3 regions of the Hoeflea ulvae genome follow, and region 3 is predicted to be linked to each of the others. Evidence: predicted binding sites of a transcription regulator. Region 3 holds the regulator's gene; each other region holds the start of a gene.
The links. The regulator LexA, encoded in region 3, represses DNA repair genes until DNA is damaged. The targets are predictions, from matches to a motif close to TGTTCNNNNTGTGTTCNG.
Positions count from the first base shown of each region.

Region 1: the regulator LexA is predicted to act here: its motif matches at 4,086-4,103, upstream of OEG82_RS03850 (YifB family Mg chelatase-like AAA ATPase).
Region 2: the regulator LexA is predicted to act here: its motif matches at 3,174-3,191, upstream of OEG82_RS04580 (ImuA family protein).

Region 1 covers NZ_JAOVZQ010000001.1:783,218-790,152, forward strand. The annotation lists gene dut (dUTP diphosphatase) at 1-263, shown strand, start outside; gene OEG82_RS03840 (proline racemase family protein) at 260-1,264, shown strand; gene cysK (cysteine synthase A) at 1,415-2,386, shown strand; gene OEG82_RS03850 (YifB family Mg chelatase-like AAA ATPase) at 2,471-4,003, opposite strand; gene OEG82_RS03855 (mechanosensitive ion channel family protein) at 4,210-5,925, opposite strand; gene gshB (glutathione synthase) at 6,024-6,935, opposite strand, start outside.
Region 2 covers NZ_JAOVZQ010000001.1:957,273-964,207, reverse strand. The annotation lists gene OEG82_RS04590 (error-prone DNA polymerase) at 1-760, opposite strand, end outside; gene OEG82_RS04585 (Y-family DNA polymerase) at 757-2,262, opposite strand; gene OEG82_RS04580 (ImuA family protein) at 2,246-3,160, opposite strand; gene OEG82_RS04575 (ribbon-helix-helix domain-containing protein) at 3,350-3,643, shown strand; gene OEG82_RS04570 (VOC family protein) at 3,732-4,127, shown strand; gene OEG82_RS04565 (Twin-arginine translocation pathway signal) at 4,200-4,724, shown strand; gene OEG82_RS04560 (GMC family oxidoreductase) at 4,739-6,310, shown strand; gene OEG82_RS04555 (UxaA family hydrolase) at 6,384-6,935, opposite strand, start outside.
Region 3 covers NZ_JAOVZQ010000001.1:2,639,740-2,646,674, reverse strand. The annotation lists gene trpC (indole-3-glycerol phosphate synthase TrpC) at 1-656, shown strand, start outside; gene moaC (cyclic pyranopterin monophosphate synthase MoaC) at 658-1,158, shown strand; gene OEG82_RS12570 (molybdopterin molybdotransferase MoeA) at 1,163-2,374, shown strand; gene lexA (transcriptional repressor LexA) at 2,485-3,201, shown strand; gene OEG82_RS12560 (ComEC/Rec2 family competence protein) at 3,250-4,329, opposite strand; gene OEG82_RS12555 (ComEC/Rec2 family competence protein) at 4,317-5,612, opposite strand; gene gltA (citrate synthase) at 6,051-6,935, shown strand, end outside.

The sequences.
Region 1 (6,935 bases), 1.9 Mb from region 3:
GCCAGGTCCGGCCGCGCTCCGGGCTGGCGCTCAAATCCGGCATCACCTGCCTCAACACCCCCGGCACCATCGACAGCGACTACCGCGGCGAGGTCAAGGTGATCCTCGCCAATCTCGGCGCCGAGCCCTTCACCGTCAGCCGCGGCATGCGCATCGCCCAGCTGGTCATCGCCCCGGTGGTGCAGGCCCGGTTGGTTCTCGAAGACACGCTCAGCCAGACCGCCCGCGGCGCCGGCGGTTTCGGTTCAACCGGCGCGTTATGAGCGGCGCTCTCACAGTCACCGACATGCACACCGGCGGCGAGCCGCTGCGCATTGTCAACGGTGGTTATCCCGATCTGCCCAAGGGCACCATCCTCGAAAAGCGTGCTTTTGTCCGTGATCATCTCGATCATCTCAGAAAAGTCCTGATGTTCGAGCCGCGCGGGCACGCAGACATGTATGGCGCGCTGCTGGTCGAGCCGGACCTGCCCGGCGCCGATCTGGCGGTGCTGTTCATGCACAATGAGGGCTATTCCACCATGTGCGGCCACGCCATTGTGGCGCTCGGCCGCTATGCGGTGGATCAGGGCCTGGTGCCGCCCGGTGAACAGGTGACAATCGTCAATATCGAATGCCCCTGCGGCCTGGTCCGCGCTGAAGTCACCATGCATGATGGCAAGGCTGCCGAGGTCAGTTTTGAGAGCGTGCCGTCATTCCTGTTTGCCCGCGACAAGGCTATGACGCTGGGCCATTGGGGCAAGATCAGTTTCGACATCGCCTATGGCGGCGCGTTCTATGCGCTGGCCGACGCGCGCCAGTTCGGGCTGAAATTCGGCCGTGATCCGGTGGCAGGCTTTGTCGATGCTGCCGATGCGCTGACCCGGGAAATTCAGAAAACCATTCAACTCAGCCACCCCGACGCCGATGATCTGGCCTTTCTCTATGGCACCATCCTCACCGATGGCCGCGACGCCTGGTCGGATCAGCCGACCCGCAATATCTGTGTCTTTGCCGATCGCCAGGTCGACCGCTCGCCCACCGGCTCCGGCGTTACCGCACGACTTGCCGCCATGCGTGCCCGCGGCCAGATCGCCATCGGCCAGGCTCGGATCTTTGAAAGCATCATCGGCAGCCGCTTTTCGGGCGCGGTCGCCTCGCTGACCACCTGCGGGCCGCACGCAGCCATCACCGCGCGGGTCTCGGGCCGGGCGTTCTATTTCGGCAAGGCCGAATTCATCGTCGAGGATGACGATGCGCTGGCGGGTGGTTTTCTCGTCCGCTGAGCCTGGTGTTGGTTTTTCCCAGAAAGAATTTCCACACCCGCATCGGGCAGGGGTATTATTTTGCGTCTGTGGTCATCGCCGTTGAGCGCAATGACTGGCCCGGCTGTCGTGCGGCGTCTACAGTCACGGCAACCAACAAGGAGTTCTGTGATGTCCGAACATTCAGCTGAAACGCCCGGTCGCGGCCGCATTTACGATTCGATCATCGACACTGTCGGCAACACGCCGATCGTCCGGCTCTCCAAGCTGGCGGCTGCCGATGGCGTCAAGGCCGAGCTTCTGGCCAAGCTCGAATTCTTCAATCCGCTCGCCTCTGTCAAGGACCGCATCGGCGTTGCCATGATCGAGGCGCTCGAAGCCGAAGGCCGGATCGCGCCGGGCAAGACCACATTGATCGAGCCGACATCGGGCAACACCGGCATCGCGCTGGCCTTTGCCGCTGCCGCCAAGGGCTACCGGCTGATCCTGACCATGCCTGAAACCATGTCGATCGAGCGCCGCAAGATGCTGGCCCTGCTCGGCGCCGAGCTGGTGCTGACCGAAGGCCCCAAGGGCATGAAGGGCGCCATCGCCGGGGCCGAGGAATTACTCGGCGAGATCGCTGACTCGGTAATGCCGCAGCAGTTCGAAAACGCTGCCAATCCGGAGATCCACCGCAAGACCACCGCAGAGGAAATCTGGAACGACACCAAGGGCGGCATCGATATTCTGGTCTCCGGCATCGGCACCGGGGGTACCATCACCGGCGTCGGCCAGGTGCTGAAGGCCAGGAAACCCGGCGTGCAGATCGTCGCCGTCGAACCGGCCGATTCCCCGGTGCTGTCGGGCGGCAATCCCGGACCGCACAAGATCCAGGGCATCGGCGCCGGTTTCGCGCCGGCTATTCTCGACACCGCCATCTATGACGAGGTTGCAAAGGTGACCAATGACGAAGCCTTTGAGATGGCCCGCCGGGTGGCCAAGCTGGAAGGCCTGCCGGTTGGCATTTCCTCGGGTGCGGCTCTCGCTGCCGCCGTCAAGATCGGTCAGCGCCCGGAAAATGCCGGCAAGCAGATCGTGGTCATCATCCCGTCCTTTGCTGAACGCTATCTGTCGACGGCGCTGTTTGACGGTCTTGGCTGAGGCGCAATTGCGCTTCAGTCCGAGGGCTCGCCGTTTCGCCGAACCGGCGGGCTCACCCGGAGCGCTCCGCGCGTGTGACGCGGCTTAAGCCGCCTGCGTTACCCGTTCCGCCGCGATCCGGTAGGAGATCGCCTCGGCGAGGTGGATCCGGCCGACGGTCTCGATGCCGTCGAGATCGGCGAGTGTCCGCGCCACCTTGAGAATGCGGTGATAGGCGCGGGCCGAAAACCGCATCTTTTCGGCCGCATCGCTCAGCAGCGCCTGTCCGCCGGCATCAGGCCGGGCCACCTGTTCGACCATCGATGTCGAGCATTGCGAATTGGTGCGGATATCGGGCCGGCCAAGCTCGCGGTAGCGGGCCTGCTGCATTGTCCGGGCCGCCGCAACCCGGGCCGCCACATCGGCGCTTTGTTCCGCCGGTTGCGGCCTGATCAGATCCTGGGCGGTCACCGCAGGCACATCGATGCGGATGTCGATCCGGTCCATCAGCGGGCCCGAGATGCGGCCCTGATAATCCGTCTGGCAGCGCGGTCCACGGGCGCAGGAATGCCCCGGCTCGCCAGCCATGCCGCAACGGCAGGGGTTCATCGCCGCGATCAGCTGGATATTGGCGGGATAGCTGACGCGATGATTGGCCCGGGCAATGACGCTCTCGCCATTTTCCAGCGGTTGCCTCAGCGAATCCAGCACCTGCGGGGTGAACTCGGGAAACTCGTCGAGAAACAGGATGCCGTTATGCGCCAGCGACACCTCGCCCGGCCGGGCCCGCAGGCCGCCGCCGACCATCGCCGCCATCGAGGCCGAATGATGCGGCGCGCGAAACGGCCGTCGGTCCGACAATTTGCCGCCGGCCAGTTGCCCGGCGATGGAGTGGATCATCGAGACCTCGAGAAGTTCGGGCGGCGACAGCGGCGGCAGGATCGATGGCAGCCGGGCTGCCAGCATCGATTTGCCCGATCCGGGAGGTCCGACCATCAGCAGATTATGCCCGCCCGCCGCAGCCACCTCGAGCGCCCGCTTGGCGGTTTCCTGGCCCTTGATATCGGACAGGTCCGGCATGTCGGCGGGGGCCGCCCGCATCGCCGGCACCGGGCGCGACAGCACCTGCGTGCCGCGAAAATGATTGGCCATCGCGATCAGCGAGCGCGGCGCCAGAATGTCGATATCGGCCCCGGCCCAGGCCGCCTCCGGTCCGCTGCCCGACGGGCAGATCAGGCCCTTGCCAAGCGCATTGGCGCCGATCGCGGCGGGCAGGGCGCCGGAAACGCTGGCGATGGTGCCGTCGAGCGAGAGTTCGCCCAACACCACGTAACCGTCCAGCGCATCGCCGGGGATAGCTCCCAGCGCCGCCATGAGTCCCAGCGCGATCGGCAGGTCGAAATGCGAGCCTTCCTTGGGCAGATCGGCCGGTGCCAGATTGACGGTGACTTTCTTGGCCGGCAGCGCCAGGCCGGAAGCATGAAGGGCGGCCTGCACCCGCTCGCGGCTTTCGGCCACCGCCTTGTCCGGCAATCCGACGATGTGCATGTTGACCTTGCCCGGCGCCACCATCACCTGGACGTCGACCGGCACCGCCTCGATGCCCTGGAATGAAACCGTGCTGACCCGTGCAACCATGCTCCTGCCCCTGTGTGCTGCGCAAGGCGGATCCCGGCAATGCCCGTCATGCGCGATCAAGGTTGAATTGAAACACGATATCTGGAATAAAACAAGAACAAGAAGGAAACAAAATACACCAATAGCGCGTTTCCGGTTGTGCCCGGTTGTGCGAGGAGAACCTGTGTGTTGCGGATTTGCGCCAGGAGGCCGGGACTGGAACCAGTTCAGGGCCCTTCCACGCCGGGCCGGTCGCTGTCCTGGTCCTCGTTTGTCCGCGTGGTGAAATCGGAGATCCTGCTTTCGCGCTCGGCCGGCAGATACTGCATGCCCTCGCTGCGTTCCAGTTCGAGCTCTCTCGCCGCCTTGAGCATGGCTTCGCGCAACTCGCATTCCATGGTCCAGGCGGTCAGCGGTTCCTCTGCCGTGGCGTAAAAGCCCACAACCATGCCGGTCGCATCATGGTCGACCACGAGCACCCGCGCACCGTCCTTGTCGATGACCTTGTCATCGCTTTCCACAAACTGCTGGAAGCGGGCCCGCAAGGCATCGACATCGGCGCTGTGATGCAGCCGCAGCCGGACAACCTTGGTCATTGTCGGGTCGCGCTTGGTCCAGTTTTCAAACGGTTCGGACACGAAATAGGTCACCGGCACGATGAGGCGGCGCTTGTCCCAGGTCTTCAGCTGCACATAGGTGAAATTAATCTTCTCGACATAGCACCAGCGGTTTTCGAAATAGAGCGAATCCCCGACAGCCGCCGTCTTCGAGATCGCGATCTGCAGGCTGGCCATGATGTTGCTCAGCGCCGAACGCGCCGCATAGGCCAGGATCAGCGTCACCACCCCGGCCGAGCCGATCAGCGCCACGCCGGTGGTGGCGAAAAGGTTGATCTGGGTCATCAGCAGGCCGGCGGCAAACACCACCGCCAGCACGATGCCGATGCGGCGAAAGGCGGAGAGATTGGTCTGAAACGCCCGCATCTCGCGGTTTTCGGGTTTCTCCAGCTCGGCAATGTCCCGGATCAGGGTGCGTTCGAGGATCATGTCGATGGTCTGGACGAACACGGTCAGTCCGCCGCCCAAAAGGACCAGCAGCATCAGCGGCCCGAGAAAGGTGTCTATGGTGGCCGAGAACACGAACAAATGCCGTTGCACAAGATAGGCCACGATTGCACCGGTCAGCACCGCCAGCGACAGCGCGAGCCGTCCGAGCAGGCGGCCGGAAAAGCGCGGTGCCAGCCGCTGTCCGGCGTCGCGCAGCAGGCGGTAGACACACCAGCCCGCCAGAAGCGAGCTGATCAGCAATACGGGTATGGCGATCACTTGCCAGGCGGCCAGCCCGGCGGTGACCTGCTGGCGCGCCCAGTCCGGCAATGAGCGTTCGAGCCAGCTCTCGCCATAGAGCCTGTCCAGCGCCGGCAGATTGTCGACCGTCTGCGCTGCAAACACCCAGACGGGATCGCCACCCGCCGGTTTGACGCGTTCCAGCCGGATCGGAACCGGACGGTCATCAAGATCGATCAGTGCCAGCCGGATCGATCGTCGCGGCTCACCCGCCAGCAGCTCCTTGGGGCTTGCCGTGACATCCAGCCCGTCGCGCCTGTCAGGTATGTCTTCCCATTTCAGCCAGACCTTGCGGTTGAGAATCTGCTCGAGCTGACGCGCCCGCTCGGCGCCGACGCTGGACTGCCTTTCCGGTTCGATTGCGCCGAGATCAAGCAGGTGCGCCGCTGCCGCGTAGTTCCCGGCCCGGCTGTGATGAAGAAAGCTCTCGACAGTTGCCTGCGGAGTATCCCGGTCGATGCGGACGGTGTCGACGAGACCGGGATTGAGGGGCCCGGTTTCGAAATAGGCATCCGCGGTCCCGTTTTGCTGGGCCTGCGCTGCGCCGGCAAAACCGGCACACCACCCCAACAAAACCAGAATTGCTGTTGCCGCCACACGCCGCATCGTCACCCCTTGCGTCTAAAGTCAGGGGTTCAACGCCTTTGGCCGGGCTTTGTTCAATATTTGACCAGGAGGGGCAGGGCGCAGAGCTGTCAGCGCTTGGATTCAACCGCATCCCAGAACAGCGCCGCCACATCCGGGCCGCCGAAATTCTGGATCTCGCGCAAGCCGGTGGGTGAGGTGACATTGATCTCGGTCATCAGGTCGCCGATGATGTCGATGCCGACCAAAATGAAGCCGCGCTCTTTCAAAGATGGTCCGATGCGGGCGCAGATTTCCTGCTCGCGCGGCGTCAGTTCGCTGTGTTCGGCGCGGCCGCCGGCATGCATGTTCGACCGCGCATCGCTCTCCGCCGGCACCCGGTTGATGGCGCCGACGGGCTCGCCGTCGATCAGGATGATGCGCTTGTCGCCGGCCCGCACCGAGGGCAGATATTCCTGCGCGATGAAGGGTTCGCGGTACATCTGGGCAAACATTTCCAGAAGCGAGGCAAGGTTGCGGTCGTCGGGCTTGATGTGGAACACCCCGGCGCCGCCATTGCCGTAAAGCGGCTTGAGGATCATGTCGCCGACCTCGGCGCGGAACGCGTTGATCGTCGCCGGGTCGCGGGAAATCAGCGTCTTGGGCATCAGGTCGGCAAATTCGGTGACAAAGATCTTTTCCGGCGAATTGCGCACCCAGGCCGGGTCATTGACCACCAGCGTCTTCGGGTGAACCCGCTCGAGCAGATGCGTCGAGGTGATATAGGCCATGTCGAAAGGCGGATCCTGCCTCAAGAGCACAACATCCATGTCGGCCAGATTGATCTTCTCTTGCGGCCCGAGCTCGAAATGGTCGCCCTCGACATCGCGCAGGATCATCGGCTCGGCAACCGCCTCGATCTCGCCATTGCGCATCGACAGCTGGTCCGGCGTGTAATGAAACAGCTTGTAGCCGCGGTTTTGCGCCTCCAGCGACATGGCGAAGGTGGAATCGCCGGCAATGGTGATCGAGCTCACATGGTC
Region 2 (6,935 bases), 1.7 Mb from region 3:
GTACCGCGGCTTGCGCAACGGCTGCCTCAAACCCCTTGAACAGGCGCAGCATCTCGGCATGCGGGCGCAGATGGCGTTCGGCATTGGCGGCAAGCCCTGTGCCGATCGTGGCCAGCGTCTTGCCCTCGCGGATGCAGGTCAGCACATCCTGCAGCGGGCGGCGCTCGGGCGCGTGATAGAGCACGTCGCCAATCGCCACCAGCGGCAGATCATGGGCCTGCGCCAGCCGGGCAAGCCTCGCCATGCGGCGCTGGTCCGTGCTGCCATAGCTCCGCGAAAGGGCCAAATGAAGATGATCGGGAAAGGCCGCGCGCAACCGCTCAAGCACGGGATCGAGAAGCTGCAGCCCGGCCATCGCGGCAGGGGCGACAACGGCCATCAGCAGGCCTTGGCCATGGGCCAGCAGATCCTCCAGCGTCAGGTGGCACTCGCCCTTCGGCGCGCGGCGCTTGCCGGTGGTCAAAAGTTCGCACAGATGGGCATAGGCCGCACGGTCCTCGGGCCAGACCAGAATATCCGGCGTGGTGTCCCGGAACACCAGCCGGCAACCCGGCGCGTAGGCCAGCCCTGCCTCTTTCGCCGCCATGTGTCCGCGGACGACGCCTGCCAGTGAATTGCGGTCGGTTATCGCAATGCCGCCAAGGCCGAGCCTCGAGGCCTGCACCACCAGTTCTTCGGCATGCGAGGCGCCGCGCAGGAAGGAAAAATTGCTGGCGGCGGCAAGTTCGGCATAGGCTGGCTTCGATAGAGGCGAGGTCATGCAAACAGCCCGTGCATGTACCAGCTCGGGTCATCGGTCTCGCGTCCGTAAAGGCCATGACGGAACAGCCAGAAGCGGTAGCCCTGGCGGTCCTCGACGCGGAAATAATCGCGCGTGCGGGCGCCGCGGCCATCGCGCCACCATTCGCAGGCAATGCGCTCGGGGCCTTCGGAGCGGGCGACCTCATAGGAGACACCGCGCCAGCGGAAGCGAAACGGCGGGCCATCGGGCACCTCGGCGATGGTCTGCATCCGTTCGGGCCGGTCAAACAGGATCAGCGGACGAGTGGTGGTCTCACTGAAGGCTTCCAGCTCCAGCGCCATATCGCCCATGGTTGGCTTGCGAGCACCGAAGCTTGCAACCGGTTGGCGGCCAAAACTGCGCTCGGGAATATGAGTGTCGGCGAGCACGAAACGCTGGACCCGCTCGAGGCCAAGCCGGGCGCCGAGCCGGTCGACCAGCGCATCATGGCCCTGTCCGGCGGCCTGCCCCGCCATCATGTCCGCCTGCGCGGCCTCGAACGGATCGGCATGAACCACATCAAGCCGGATCAGATCGAAGCCGAAGCCGGCATCGAGATCGTCATGCAGGCCGGCGATACGTTCCTCAAACAGCCGGGCGATCATCTTCGCATCCCGCAAGGGCCGGGCCGTCTGCACGGTGAGATGACTGACCTGGCCGTCGACCCGGAACAGCCTGAGCCGGCAATGGCGCAGGCCCAGGCCACGGCGCTCCAGCGGCTCGAGGATGCCTGCGGCCAGTCCGGCAATGGCATGGCTGATCTCGTCCTGATGTGTCACCGGCTCGGCGTAGCGCCGCTCGGTGGACAGCTCCGCCACCGGCAGGATCGGCGAAATCGCCTCGGCCTCGCGGCCCAGCGCCTGATCAAGCCGCTGCAACAGGCGCGCGCCGAAGCGGGCCGCCAGCGGCGCTCGCGGCAGGTTGGCGATGCAGCCGATGGTCTTGAGCCCGACCCGGTCGAGCGAGGCAACCATGGCGGCAGGCAGACGCAGGGCGCTCAGACTCAGGGGCAGAAGCGCCGCGCCATGGCCACCCTCGGCAATGATCCGGGTCTGGCCATAGCGCGCCATGGCCCAGGCGGCGCCGGGCGTGTCGGCCAGACAGAGCCGGACGGACAGGCCCTGGGCGCGCAGCCGGGCTTCCAGGTCAGCCATCAGCGCCGTCTCGCCGCCAAGCAGGTGGGCGCAGCCGGTGATGTCCATGAACAGTCCGTGATCGCGGGCGATCTCCGGGGCCGAGCCCAGCGCAACCAGCGGGGTGTAACGCTCGCACCAGCCGGCGATGGTCAAAAGCAGCGCCCGGTTCGCCTCCACATTGGCCGGATGGCAATCGAGATCGGGCACCAGTGCGCGGGCATCGCTGAGCGTCTGGTTGAGCCGCACGCCCCGGGCATGGGCGCGCTGGTCGAACGCTACTATGCGAATGGCGTTCTTGAGCGTGTCGGTGACAACGACAGGCGGCGTTTCAGGATGCGCGTCCAAAATCCTGTCTGTGATCCAGGACCTGCCCCATCTTGCCCGCAGAATCGCGTCGGTCGGCAGATGCGGGAATGCGATCGAGAGAATGCGCTGGCGGGGTGGCGCCGGAAATGCGCTGGTCTGTTGTGTGGGGAGCGGCATGGTCGAAACTTCTTGCTTTGGGGTTCCAGGCTAAAAGCCATTGGCCGGTCCGTCCGGCGCGGTTGCGTTCAAGCGTCAGGGACAGCCGCATTGCCCCGACGCCGCGTTCAAAGGTCTCGTCCGCCCCGGACATTTCAGTGTTCACACACCAGCGCGTCACCGCAGCGCTGGCCTCCTCCTCGCCGCTCTGCCGCAAGACCAGGGCGAGCACACCGCTCTGCCGCGCCCGCAGCATCAGACGCCGTGTTGCGGTGATGTCGAATCGCGCCGGATTGCCCTTGATCTGGAACACCAGCGCCGCCAGCCCGGCGCAGCCCGCCGCCTCATCCGCCGCCCACATGGCGCCCTGCAGATCACCCGGTTCGACACATGTCACACGGGACGGATCCAGCCCGTACTGGGCAAGTCCGGCGGGGAAAAGCCCGCCGCCATCGACACGTGTGGCGGGATCTGTGACCCAGACAATGCCCTGCCTGCCGCGGCCCGCCCCCTCCCTGCCAGCATGGATGGCGCGCGCGGCCAGTCCGAGCGCAAATCCCGATCCGGCGGCAATGTCACGCGCCAGCCCGACCCGCACCTCATGCAAGCCGCCGCAGGCAAGTCCGCCGTCAAGACAGAGGTCGACAACGCTGGCGCCAAGCGCCAAGGGCGGCGACACCGCAGCGTCCCCCAGCCCCATGCCCCGATGCGCCTCGGCCTCATAAGCCCGGGTGCGCGCCTTGAGAATATCCGTCGCGGTCTGCAGCCTCGAGAGACTCATGATCAATCCATATTGTTCCTGTTATGTTCCATTTAACGCCAGAGTCGCGGCGAGAGTCAATCCGCAGATTTCGCAGTCCCGGCTTATCACTTTCGGCCAACAGCACTTGGCAAATATGCTTCCAGTGCTGCACAATTGACGACCGGGGAGACATGTTTGAGTGATCGAACCACGAAGGAGGAGCAAACCATGTGCAAGATGTTCGCAGGCCAGGACCCGACACGTTACGAGCAGGTCACTCGCCGACTCCGATTGAATGGCCAAAGCACATCGATTCGCCTTGAACGGACGTTCTGGGGCATCATGGACGAACTTGCAGAGTCCCAGGGCATGACGACCCCGGTGTTCATGTCGAAGCTGCATTCCGAGGTGCTGGAGCTGCATGGCGAACCGAAGAACTTTGCGTCGCTGCTGCGCTGCTGCTGTCTGGTTTACCTCGAGAACAACGGTGCAGACAGCGATCATCTGATTGCTGCCGAATGAAAAAACACCCGTAGTATACAACTACTACCCGCAGCGCCTCGACCGGTTCCAGACTTGTGTGCAAGTTTGAAACCATACGGGAGCGACCATGGCCAAGGCCATTCACACCATGATCCGCGTGCTGGACGAAGCACGCTCTGTCGATTTCTACAAGACCGCTTTCGGCCTGGACGTCGCCGACCGGCTCGACTTCGACAGCTTTACCCTCGTCTATCTCAGCAATGCCGAGACCGGATTCGAGCTTGAGCTGACTGTCAACAAGGACCGGAGCGAGCCCTATGACCTGGGCGACGGCTACGGGCATCTGGCATTCTCGGTTGCTGATGTCGACAGCGAACATGCGCGCCTGACCAAGCTCGGCCTGACCCCACGCAAACTTGTCGACTTCGCCCCCGGTGGTGAGGTGATTGCCCGCTTCTTCTTTATCGCAGATCCGGATGGATACCAGATCGAGGTTCTACAGCGCGCCGGACGTTACATCTAGCCAGGGAAACAAGCTTGCCGGGAGGAGGTTTCGGCAAGCGCGGTAAGACAGACACATCAAGGGAGGATTACCATGACAACCCAAGCCAGACAGCAAGGCATGAGCCGCCGCCAATTGCTTTCACGTTCAATCGCGGCAGGCACCGCATTCCTCATCGGTCCGGGATTCATCGCCGGACCTGACGCCGCCTGGGCGATGGAAACCACGGCGCTCAAGCCATCATCGATGGCGACGCTGATCCAGATGGCACGCGATATCTATCCGCATGACCATGTCGCCGATGAATTCTATGCCATCGCGGTCAAGGGCTACGACACAGCCGAGGTTGCACCCGACATCGAAGCCGGCATCGCAGCCCTCGATGCCGCGGCGCGCGGCAAGGGGCACGCCTCCTATCTCGACACCGGCTGGGAACGCGACCGTGTCGACATCCTTCGCAACATGGAAGACAGCGCCTTCTTCCAGCGCATCCGCGGCGGTCTGGTCACAGGTCTTTACAACCAGAAAGAGGTCTGGCCGCTGTTCGGGTACGAAGGCGAGAGCTACAGCCAGGGTGGTTACATCGACCGTGGCTTCAACGACATCAATTGGCTTTGAGGGAGGCGTCGGACATGGTTGCGAAGTTTGAACTGAATGACGACTCGGTCGTCGTGATTGTCGGCACCGGCGCCGGAGGCGGCGTGCTGGCCAATGAATTGGCCCAGAAGGGCATCAAGGTGGTGGCTCTGGAAGCCGGCGGACGCTATCTGCCGGATGACTATATCAATGACGAGTGGGAAAGCTTTGGCCAACTGGCATGGCTGGACGCCCGTTCGACCTCCGGCGACTGGCGCGTCGCCAAGGATTTTTCCGGATTGCCGGCCTGGATCGTCAAGGCGGTCGGAGGGACCACGACCCACTGGGCCGGTGCGTCGTTGCGCTTCCAGCCGCATGAGTTCAAGGCCAGGACAACCTATGGCGATGTTCAGGGCGCGAATCTGCTCGACTGGCCGATTGATCTCGCGGAAATGGAACCCTGGTATGAAAAGGCCGAGACCAAGCTCGGCGTGACCCGCACCGGTGACCGTACTGGCCTGCCCGGCAACAACAACTTCATGGTGTTCGAAGCCGGAGCCAAGGCCTTGGGCTACAAGGAAGTCCACACCGGCCGCATGGCGATCAACTCTGCCGATTATGATGACCGCATGGCCTGCCAGCAAACCGGGTTCTGCTTCCAGGGCTGCAAATGGGGCGCCAAATGGTCGGCGGCCTATACCGACATCCCGCGCGGCGAAGCCACAGGCAATCTGGAAGTCCGCGAGCGCGCGCATGTACTGAAGATCGAGCATGACGACAGCGGCAAGGTGAGCGGCGTGCTCTATGCCGACCAGGACGGCAATCAGCATCTGCAAAAGGCGCGGATCGTCTGCGTTGCCGGCAATTCGATCGAAAGCCCGCGGCTGCTGCTCAACTCCGCCTCCGCCATGTATCCCGACGGGCTTGCCAATTCCTCCGGACAGGTCGGCCGCAACTACATGCGCCACATGACCGGGTCGGTCTATGCGGTGTTCGACAAGCCGGTAAAGATGTGGCGCGGCACGACCATGGCCGGGATCATCCAGGACGAAGCACGGCATGATCCGTCACGCGGCTTTGTCGGTGGCTATGAACTCGAAACCCTGAGCCTTGGCCTGCCGTTCATGGCCGCTTTCCTCGATCCGGGCGGATGGGGACGGGAGTTCACGACGGCGCTCGATTCCTACGAGAACATGGCCGGCATGTGGATTGTCGGCGAAGACATGCCGCAGGAAACCAACCGGATAACGCTCAACCATGAGCTGAAGGACCAGCACGGTCTGTCTGCGCCAAATGTTCATTTCGATGATCATCCCAATGACCGGGCGATGCGCGCACACGCCTACAAGCAGGGCATGGCAATCTATGACGCAGTCGGTGCAACGCGGGCCTTTCCAACCCCGCCCTACCCGTCGACCCACAATCTGGGGACAAACCGGATGTCGGAGAACCCGCGTGACGGCGTTGTCAACAAATGGGGTCAGACCCATGACATCGCCAATTTGTTCGTGTCCGACGGATCGCAGTTTACCACCGGTGCGTCGGAAAACCCGACGCTGACCATCGTTGCACTGGCAATCCGGCAAGCCGATCATATCGCCAGTGAAATGAGCGCCGGAAACCTCTGACGCACCCAATTTTGAGTTCGGTCAACGGCGCCTTTCGGGCGCCGTTTTCACAAGTCCAGCCGAATGAACCGCACTACATCACCGCGCCCATTTGCCAGGGGACGAATTCGGCGCCGCCGAAGCCGAGTTGCTCGCTCTTGGTTTCCTCGCCGGAGGCGACGCGCAGGAACAGCTCGAAAATCTCGCGGCCCTTGGCCTCGAGGCTGACGCCGTCAGTGATGATGTCGCCGCAATTGACGTCCATGTCTTCGGACATGCGGCCATACATTTCAGAATTTGTCGCCAGCTTGATGCAGGGCGTCGGCTTGTAGCCAGAGACCGAGCCGCGGCCGGTGGTAAACGCGATCAGATTGGCGCCCGAGGCAATCTGCCCGGTCACCGAACAGGGATCATAGCCCGGAGAATCCATGAACACGAAGCCGCGCTCGGGGATCGGCTCGGCAAATTTGTAGACCTGGGTCAGCGGCGCGGTGCCGCCCTTGGCCACGGCGCCCAGCGATTTTTCCAAAATGGTGGTCAGCCCGCCCTTCTTGTTGCCGGGCGAGGGATTGTTGTCCATCTCGCCGCCATTGCGCGCGGCATAGTCCTCCCACCAGTGGATCCGCTCGACGATCTTGGCGCCAAC
Region 3 (6,935 bases):
ATTACGCGCTGATTGCCGAAATCAAGAAGGCGAGCCCGTCAAAGGGCCTGATCCGCGCCGATTTCGACCCACCGTCGCTGGCGCGCGCCTATGAAGCTGGCGGTGCAGCCTGCCTGTCGGTGCTCACCGACGCGCCGTCATTCCAGGGCGCGCCGGAGTTTCTGACCGCCGCACGCGCGGCCTGCGCCCTGCCCGCGCTTCGCAAGGATTTCATGTTCGACCGCTACCAGGTGCACGAGGCGCGCGCCTGGGGCGCTGACGCGATCCTGATCATCATGGCCTGCCTGACCGATGACGACGCAAAGCGGCTGGAAGACGAGGCCCAAGACCTGGGTATGGCGGCGCTGATCGAGGTGCATGACGAGGCCGAGACCGAACGCGCGCTCCGGCTCGAAAGCCGCCTGCTCGGCGTCAACAATCGCAATCTGCGCACCTTCGACGTGTCGCTGACGGTCTCCGAGCGGCTGGCGGCCCTGGTGCCGGACGACCGCATTCTGGTCGGCGAAAGCGGCATCGGCTCCTTTGCCGATTGCGAACGGCTGGCAACCAGCGGGATCAAAACATTCCTGGTCGGCGAAAGCCTGATGCGCCAGCCGGATGTGGCAGCGGCGACCAGGGCGTTGCTGACCGGGCAGACCGCGGAAGCGGTGCGCTGAGATGGCCGATGACACCGGCGCACGGCTGACACATCTGGCAGAAGACGGGTCGGCGAGCATGGTCGATGTCGGCGACAAGGCCGATACGGTGCGCGTCGCCGAAGCCGAGGGTTTCGTGCTGATGAAGCCCGAGACGCTGGCGCTGATCCTGGCCGGGGACATGAAGAAGGGCGATGTCATCGGGGCCGCGCGGATTGCCGGCATCATGGCCGCCAAGCAGACCGCAAACCTCATTCCGCTGTGCCATCCGCTGGCGCTGACCAAGGTCGGCGTCGAGATCGAGCCCGACGAGGCCCTGCCCGGCTTGCGGGTTTCGGCGCTGGCCAAGCTCACCGGCAAGACCGGCGTGGAGATGGAAGCGCTGACTGCGGTGTCGGTGACCTGCCTGACGATTTACGACATGGCCAAGGCGGTGGACCGGGGCATGGAGATCGGCGGTATCCGGGTGCTGGCCAAGTCCGGCGGCAAATCCGGCGACTGGGTTGTGCAGGCGAAGGGATGATCCGATGGCATTGATGCCGGTTGACGAAGCGCTCAGGCGGATCCTGGAGGATGCGGCGGCGCCCCAAGAGCCGGAAATGCTGCCGCTGGCACGGACATCCGGCCGGGTGCTGGCCCGGGATATCAAGGCGCTGCGCACCCACCCTCCCTTTGCGGCCTCGGCCATGGACGGCTATGCGGTGCGCGCCGGAGAAGCCAGTGCCGGCGCCATACTGACACTTCAGGGCGAATCTGCCGCCGGACACGGCCATGACGGTGCTTTGGCGCCGAAATCGGCGATCCGGATCTTCACCGGCGCGCCGGTGCCCGAAGGCGCAGATGCCATCGTCATTCAGGAAAATACCGACAAACTCGATGATGGTTCCGTCCGGATCAACGAAGCCCCGGTGCCCGGCCGCTATATCCGCGATGCGGGCATTGATTTTGAGACCGGCAAGGTCGGGCTCGAGGCCGGACGGCTGCTCGATGCCGGCGCCATCACCTTCGCCGCCGCGATGAACCACGCGACGCTGCCGGTGGTGCGAAAGCCCCGGGTCGCGATTCTCGCCACCGGCGACGAGTTGCGGCTGCCTGGCGAAGAACTCGGACCGGGTCAGATCATCGCCTCCAACACCTTCGGCGTGGCCGCGCTGGCGCGCGAAGCCGGCGCCGAGATCATCGATCTGGGCATTGCCGCCGACCGGATGGAGGCTCTTGATTCGGCGATTGATTCGGCTCTGGCGCAGGGCGCGGACGTGCTGGTGACCATCGGCGGGGCTTCCGTGGGCGATCATGACCTGGTGCAAAAGGCGCTCACAGGCCGTGGAATGGCGCTGGATTTCTGGCGAATCGCCATGCGTCCTGGCAAGCCGCTGATGTCGGGACGGCTGGGCGGAATGCGGGTGCTGGGACTGCCGGGAAATCCGGCCTCGAGTCTCGTCTGCGCGCATCTGTTTCTCGAGCCACTGGTGACCCGGCTGGGCGGACGTCCGGACCCCGACAGGATGAAAAAAGCCATATTGACCAAGGACATGCCGGAAAACGACCTGCGTCAGGACTATATCCGCGCCGACCTTGCCACCGGCCCCGACGGCACGCTGAGCGCGACCCCCTTTGACCGCCAGGATTCGTCGCTGATGAAGGTCTTTGCCGACGCCCGCTGCCTGATCGTCAGGCCACCTTTCGCTTTACCAGCAAAACCCGGATCTACTTGCAGCGTGCTCGTTTTGCGCCCCTGATGTTCTTTCATTGTTTCTTTACCCCTTGCGGAACACAGATGGAGCATGTTAGCTGAGTTCTGGTTTTGTTTCATTCCGACCATCGGGCCGGCCACCGGGGTAAATCGACAATGTTGACGCGCAAACAGCACGAACTTCTTCTCTTCATTCACGAACGCATGAAAGAAAGCGGCATCCCGCCCTCTTTCGACGAGATGAAGGATGCGCTCAACCTGGCGTCCAAATCCGGCATCCACCGGCTGATCACGGCGCTGGAAGAACGCGGCTTCATCCGCCGCCTGCCAAACCGGGCCCGCGCCCTCGAGGTGATCAAGCTGCCTGACAGCTACCAGGCCAATCTGCAGCCGCGGCGCGGCTTCTCGCCCAGCGTCATCGAGGGCAGCCTCGGCAAGACACCGGAACCGGTCCGGCGGGCCACGGCCGCCAATGACGAGGCCTCGCAGGTGGCCGAAGTGCCGATGATGGGCCGCATCGCCGCCGGTGTGCCGATCTCGGCGATCCAGAACATCACCCACACCATCACCGTGCCGGTGGAGATGATCGGGCCCGGTGATCACTACGCGCTCGAGGTCAAGGGCGATTCGATGATCGATGCCGGGATCTTCGATGGCGACACCGTTGTGATCCGCAATGTCTCGAGCGCCAGCCCCGGCGACATCGTCGTCGCACTGGTCGATGACGAGGAAGCCACGCTGAAGCGGTTCCGCCGCAAGGGCGCCTCGATCGCGCTGGAGGCCGCCAACCCGGCCTATGAGACCCGCATTTTCGGACCCGACCGGATCAAGGTGCAGGGCAAGCTTGTCGGCCTGATCCGCCGCTACCACTGACTAGGTCCTTGTGACCGATGGGGAGACCGTCCGGGCCGGGCGGCCTGCTCAACCGGGCAGATCATAGCTTCGGCTGCGCCAGTCGTAATAACGCTGCACCGTCCAGGGCCGGACGACGCCTTCCGGGGCCGATCTGATCCGCAAGTCCGGCCGCTGCGATCCCGGGGCGCCCCCTGCCTGCCGGACATGGCTGCCGCCTGACTGATCTGCCAGTTTCTCAACAGGCTGGTCCGCAAGGGCGGCTGCGGGCTTGTTTGCCAGGGTGACCGTCATGGCGCCGCTGCGGCGCAGGCTGCGCGCGGTGACAAGTGTCGCGCCGGACCAACAACTCTGCATGTAGACCGGGATCGCCACCACCACGAGGTCGGCCCGGTCGCAGGCAGCCCCGATCAGCGGCGCCTTATCAACCGCAATCACCCGGACCCGATGATGAATGGCGGCGCAGATACCGCGCCCGGCGCAGTGAAACCGCGACGGCGCTTCCGCCGCAGCGCGCAGCAAGAGATCGAGGCTTTCGGGCTGGCCGGCATTGGCCGCTGCGGCCTGTGCATGGGAGACCGGCGGCCGATGCGGCGGCGCCCGCAGCGCAGCCTGCCACTGCCGGAACACGAAGGCCGAGGGACGCGCGGCATTGCTGGCAAGCCCGTCAGACCCTGCCAGGGCCACCAGCTTGCCGTCTTCGCTGATCAGGACATCGGGCATCGGGCTTGCCAGCGGCGGAAGTGCAAATGCGGCGCCCAGACCAATCAGCACCGCGCCCGTCAGCCGCAGCCAGCTTCTCAGATACACGAGAACGACAAGCCCGGCGCCTGCCGTGGCGGTGGCCGCGAGCGGGATCTGGCCGACGCTGAGATTGCCGCCGAGACCGTCGACATGATGGGCAACGGCGATAACGGCTTCGAGCCCCTGCCCCATCACCTGCAGCGGCACGGCATCAAGGCCGAGAGGCATCAGCAGCATGGCAGCCAGTCCGGCAGGCATCACCACCAGCGTCACCAGCGGCATCGCCAGCAGATTGGCGAGCAGCCCGTGACCGGCGACGCGGTGAAAATGATGCGCGGAAAACAGCCCGGTGGCCAGTCCCGCAACCAGCGAGGTAATGGCCAGGCCGAGCATCAGCTTGGCCAACACGACGAGCCAGCGGACCGGCCAGGCGCCCCCCACAGGCCGGGCGTGGCGGCCGCTGAGTCGCGGCTGCGTGCGGCCAGAGCGGCATAGGCCGAAATCAGCGCGGCGGTGGCGGCAAAGGACATCTGGAAGCCCGGACCGACCACGGCCGACGGGGTGATGATGATGATAACGAGGGCGGCGAGCGCGACATTGCGCATGGTCAGCGCGCTGCGATCGGCAAGCACGGCCCCCAGCATGATGGCGAGCATCACCCAGGCGCGCTGGGTGGCCACGCTGCCGCCGGAAATCAGCAGATAGGCTGTGGCGACCATCAGCGCGCCGACGGCGGCAATCTTTCTGACCGGGAAGGCTTCGACCAGCGGCGGAAACAGCGCCAGCAACTTCCGCAGGCCGATATAGAGCGTGCCGGCGGCAAGCGCCATGTGCAGCCCGGAGATCGCCAGAATATGGGCGAGACCCGTGGCCCGGAGAGCGTCCTGCGTGGCCGTGGAGATGCCCCGCCGGTCCGAGACCGCGAGTGCGGCGGCGACCCCGCCCGGATCCCCCGGCAGCACGGTGCGGATCCGCGTCGATATCTGTTCGCGGATGCGCCTGAGGTGCAGCCTGAAGGGCTGAAGCAGCCCGGTCCGGCGCAGCGACGGCGCGGAAGCCTCGGGCGCGCTGTAGAAGAAGCCATGGGCGCCGATGCCGTCGACAAAGGCCTTGAAGGCAAAATCGAAACCGCCAGGCAGCACCGGACCGGAGGGCGCGGACAGCCGCGCCCGGCCGGAGATCACCGCCCCCACCGGCACCGGCGGGTGCGGCGCACGCGCGACGAGCCGGACCCGCGCGGGCGGCCGGCGGATCTCCGGCCCGGCCGTCGACAAGAGATCGATGAGATACCAGACCCTGCCGGCCGGGCCGAATTCACGGGCTTCGACCTGTCCGGTGATCTGCGTGATCACGTCCGAATCAAGCAGGATGGCGCCGCGCTGCTGCTCGAAGCCTGCGGCACAGGCACCGGCGCACAGGGCTGCGGCCAGTGCCGCGGCGCGCGAAGCGCCAAGATGAGCCTCGCGGGTGAGCATTGCTATGAACGCTGCAACCAGCAATCCCAATCCCGGCAGGAGCAGGCCCGGATCGCGGGACGCGCTGTAAAACAGCCCGGCGCCGGCGCCCATGGCCACCGGCAGGAACAGAAAACCCAGACCGCATTCGCGCTCGCGGCCGACAGCCTGCGACATGGCGGTGTGCAAGCGCTGCGGCAGCGCCCTGCCCTTGCCGGTTTGCGGGTCTGTCACACGGCGGGAATCCGGACGGGGAACCTGCGCAGGGACGACATCAGACCGTGCCGGCGCGAGGTCGAATCGACCCTCCGCCGCGGCCATTTGCGGTTTCATCGCCATGCGTGTTGCCTGCTTCATGCACGCCTCGCCTGAAGACTGGCAGACTACACCCGGAATTTGGGGCAACACCACCCTGAATGGCAGCGATGAGCGCGCACGCCTTGTCGCTGCAATGCGGAATGTAACCAATTTCCGGAGTAATTTTCGCGCATTTCCAACATGTTATCGTTACCCGCGAAAAGCCGAGCCCGGGCATCATATTTCAATTCCGTGATGTGGAAATTAGCCATCCGCATAGCTTGGCAGGGTGCGGGAAATCATATAGCTAACCCATGACGGTCATCCAAGGTGGCGGCTAAAGGCCGTGCACCTGCATTTGTGGAAGGACATGCCATGGCAGACAGACAAGCAAAAATCATTATGGACGGCAACGAGGTTGACCTACCGATCAAGACCGGAACAATCGGTCCCGACGTTGTCGACATCGCCTCACTTTACAAGACGACCGGGGCGTTCACCTATGATCCTGGCTTCACCTCCACCGCATCCTGCGAATCCAAGATCACCTATATCGACGGCGATGAAGGCGTTCTGCTGCACCGCGGCTATCCGATCGACCAGCTGGCCGAACATGGCGACTTTCTCGAGGTCTGCTACCTGCTGCTTTATGGCGAACTGCCGACAGCAACACAGAAGGTGGATTTCGACTACCGGGTAACCCGCCACACGATGGTGCATGAGCAGATGAGCCGGTTCTTCACCGGATTCCGTCGCGACGCCCACCCGATGGCGGTGATGTGCGGCTGCGTCGGCGCGCTGTCGGCGTTCTACCACGATTCAACCGACATCACCGATCCGCATCAGCGGATGGTGGCATCGATGCGGATGATCGCCAAGATGCCGACGATTGCGGCGATGGCCTATAAATACCACATCGGCCAGCCCTTCGTGTACCCGACCAACAATCTCGATTATGCCTCGAACTTCCTGCGCATGTGCTTTGCCGTGCCGTGCGAAGATTACGAGGTCAATCCGGTGTTGGCGCGGGCCATGGACCGCATCTTCATTCTGCATGCCGATCACGAGCAGAACGCCTCGACCTCGACCGTGCGTCTTGCCGGTTCCTCGGGCGCCAATCCGTTCGCCTGCATCGCAGCCGGCATTGCCTGCCTGTGGGGCCCTGCCCATGGCGGCGCCAATGAAGCCGCGCTCAACATGCTGGCGGAAATCGGATCGGTCGACAAGATTCCGGAATTTGTCGAACGCGCCAAGGACAAG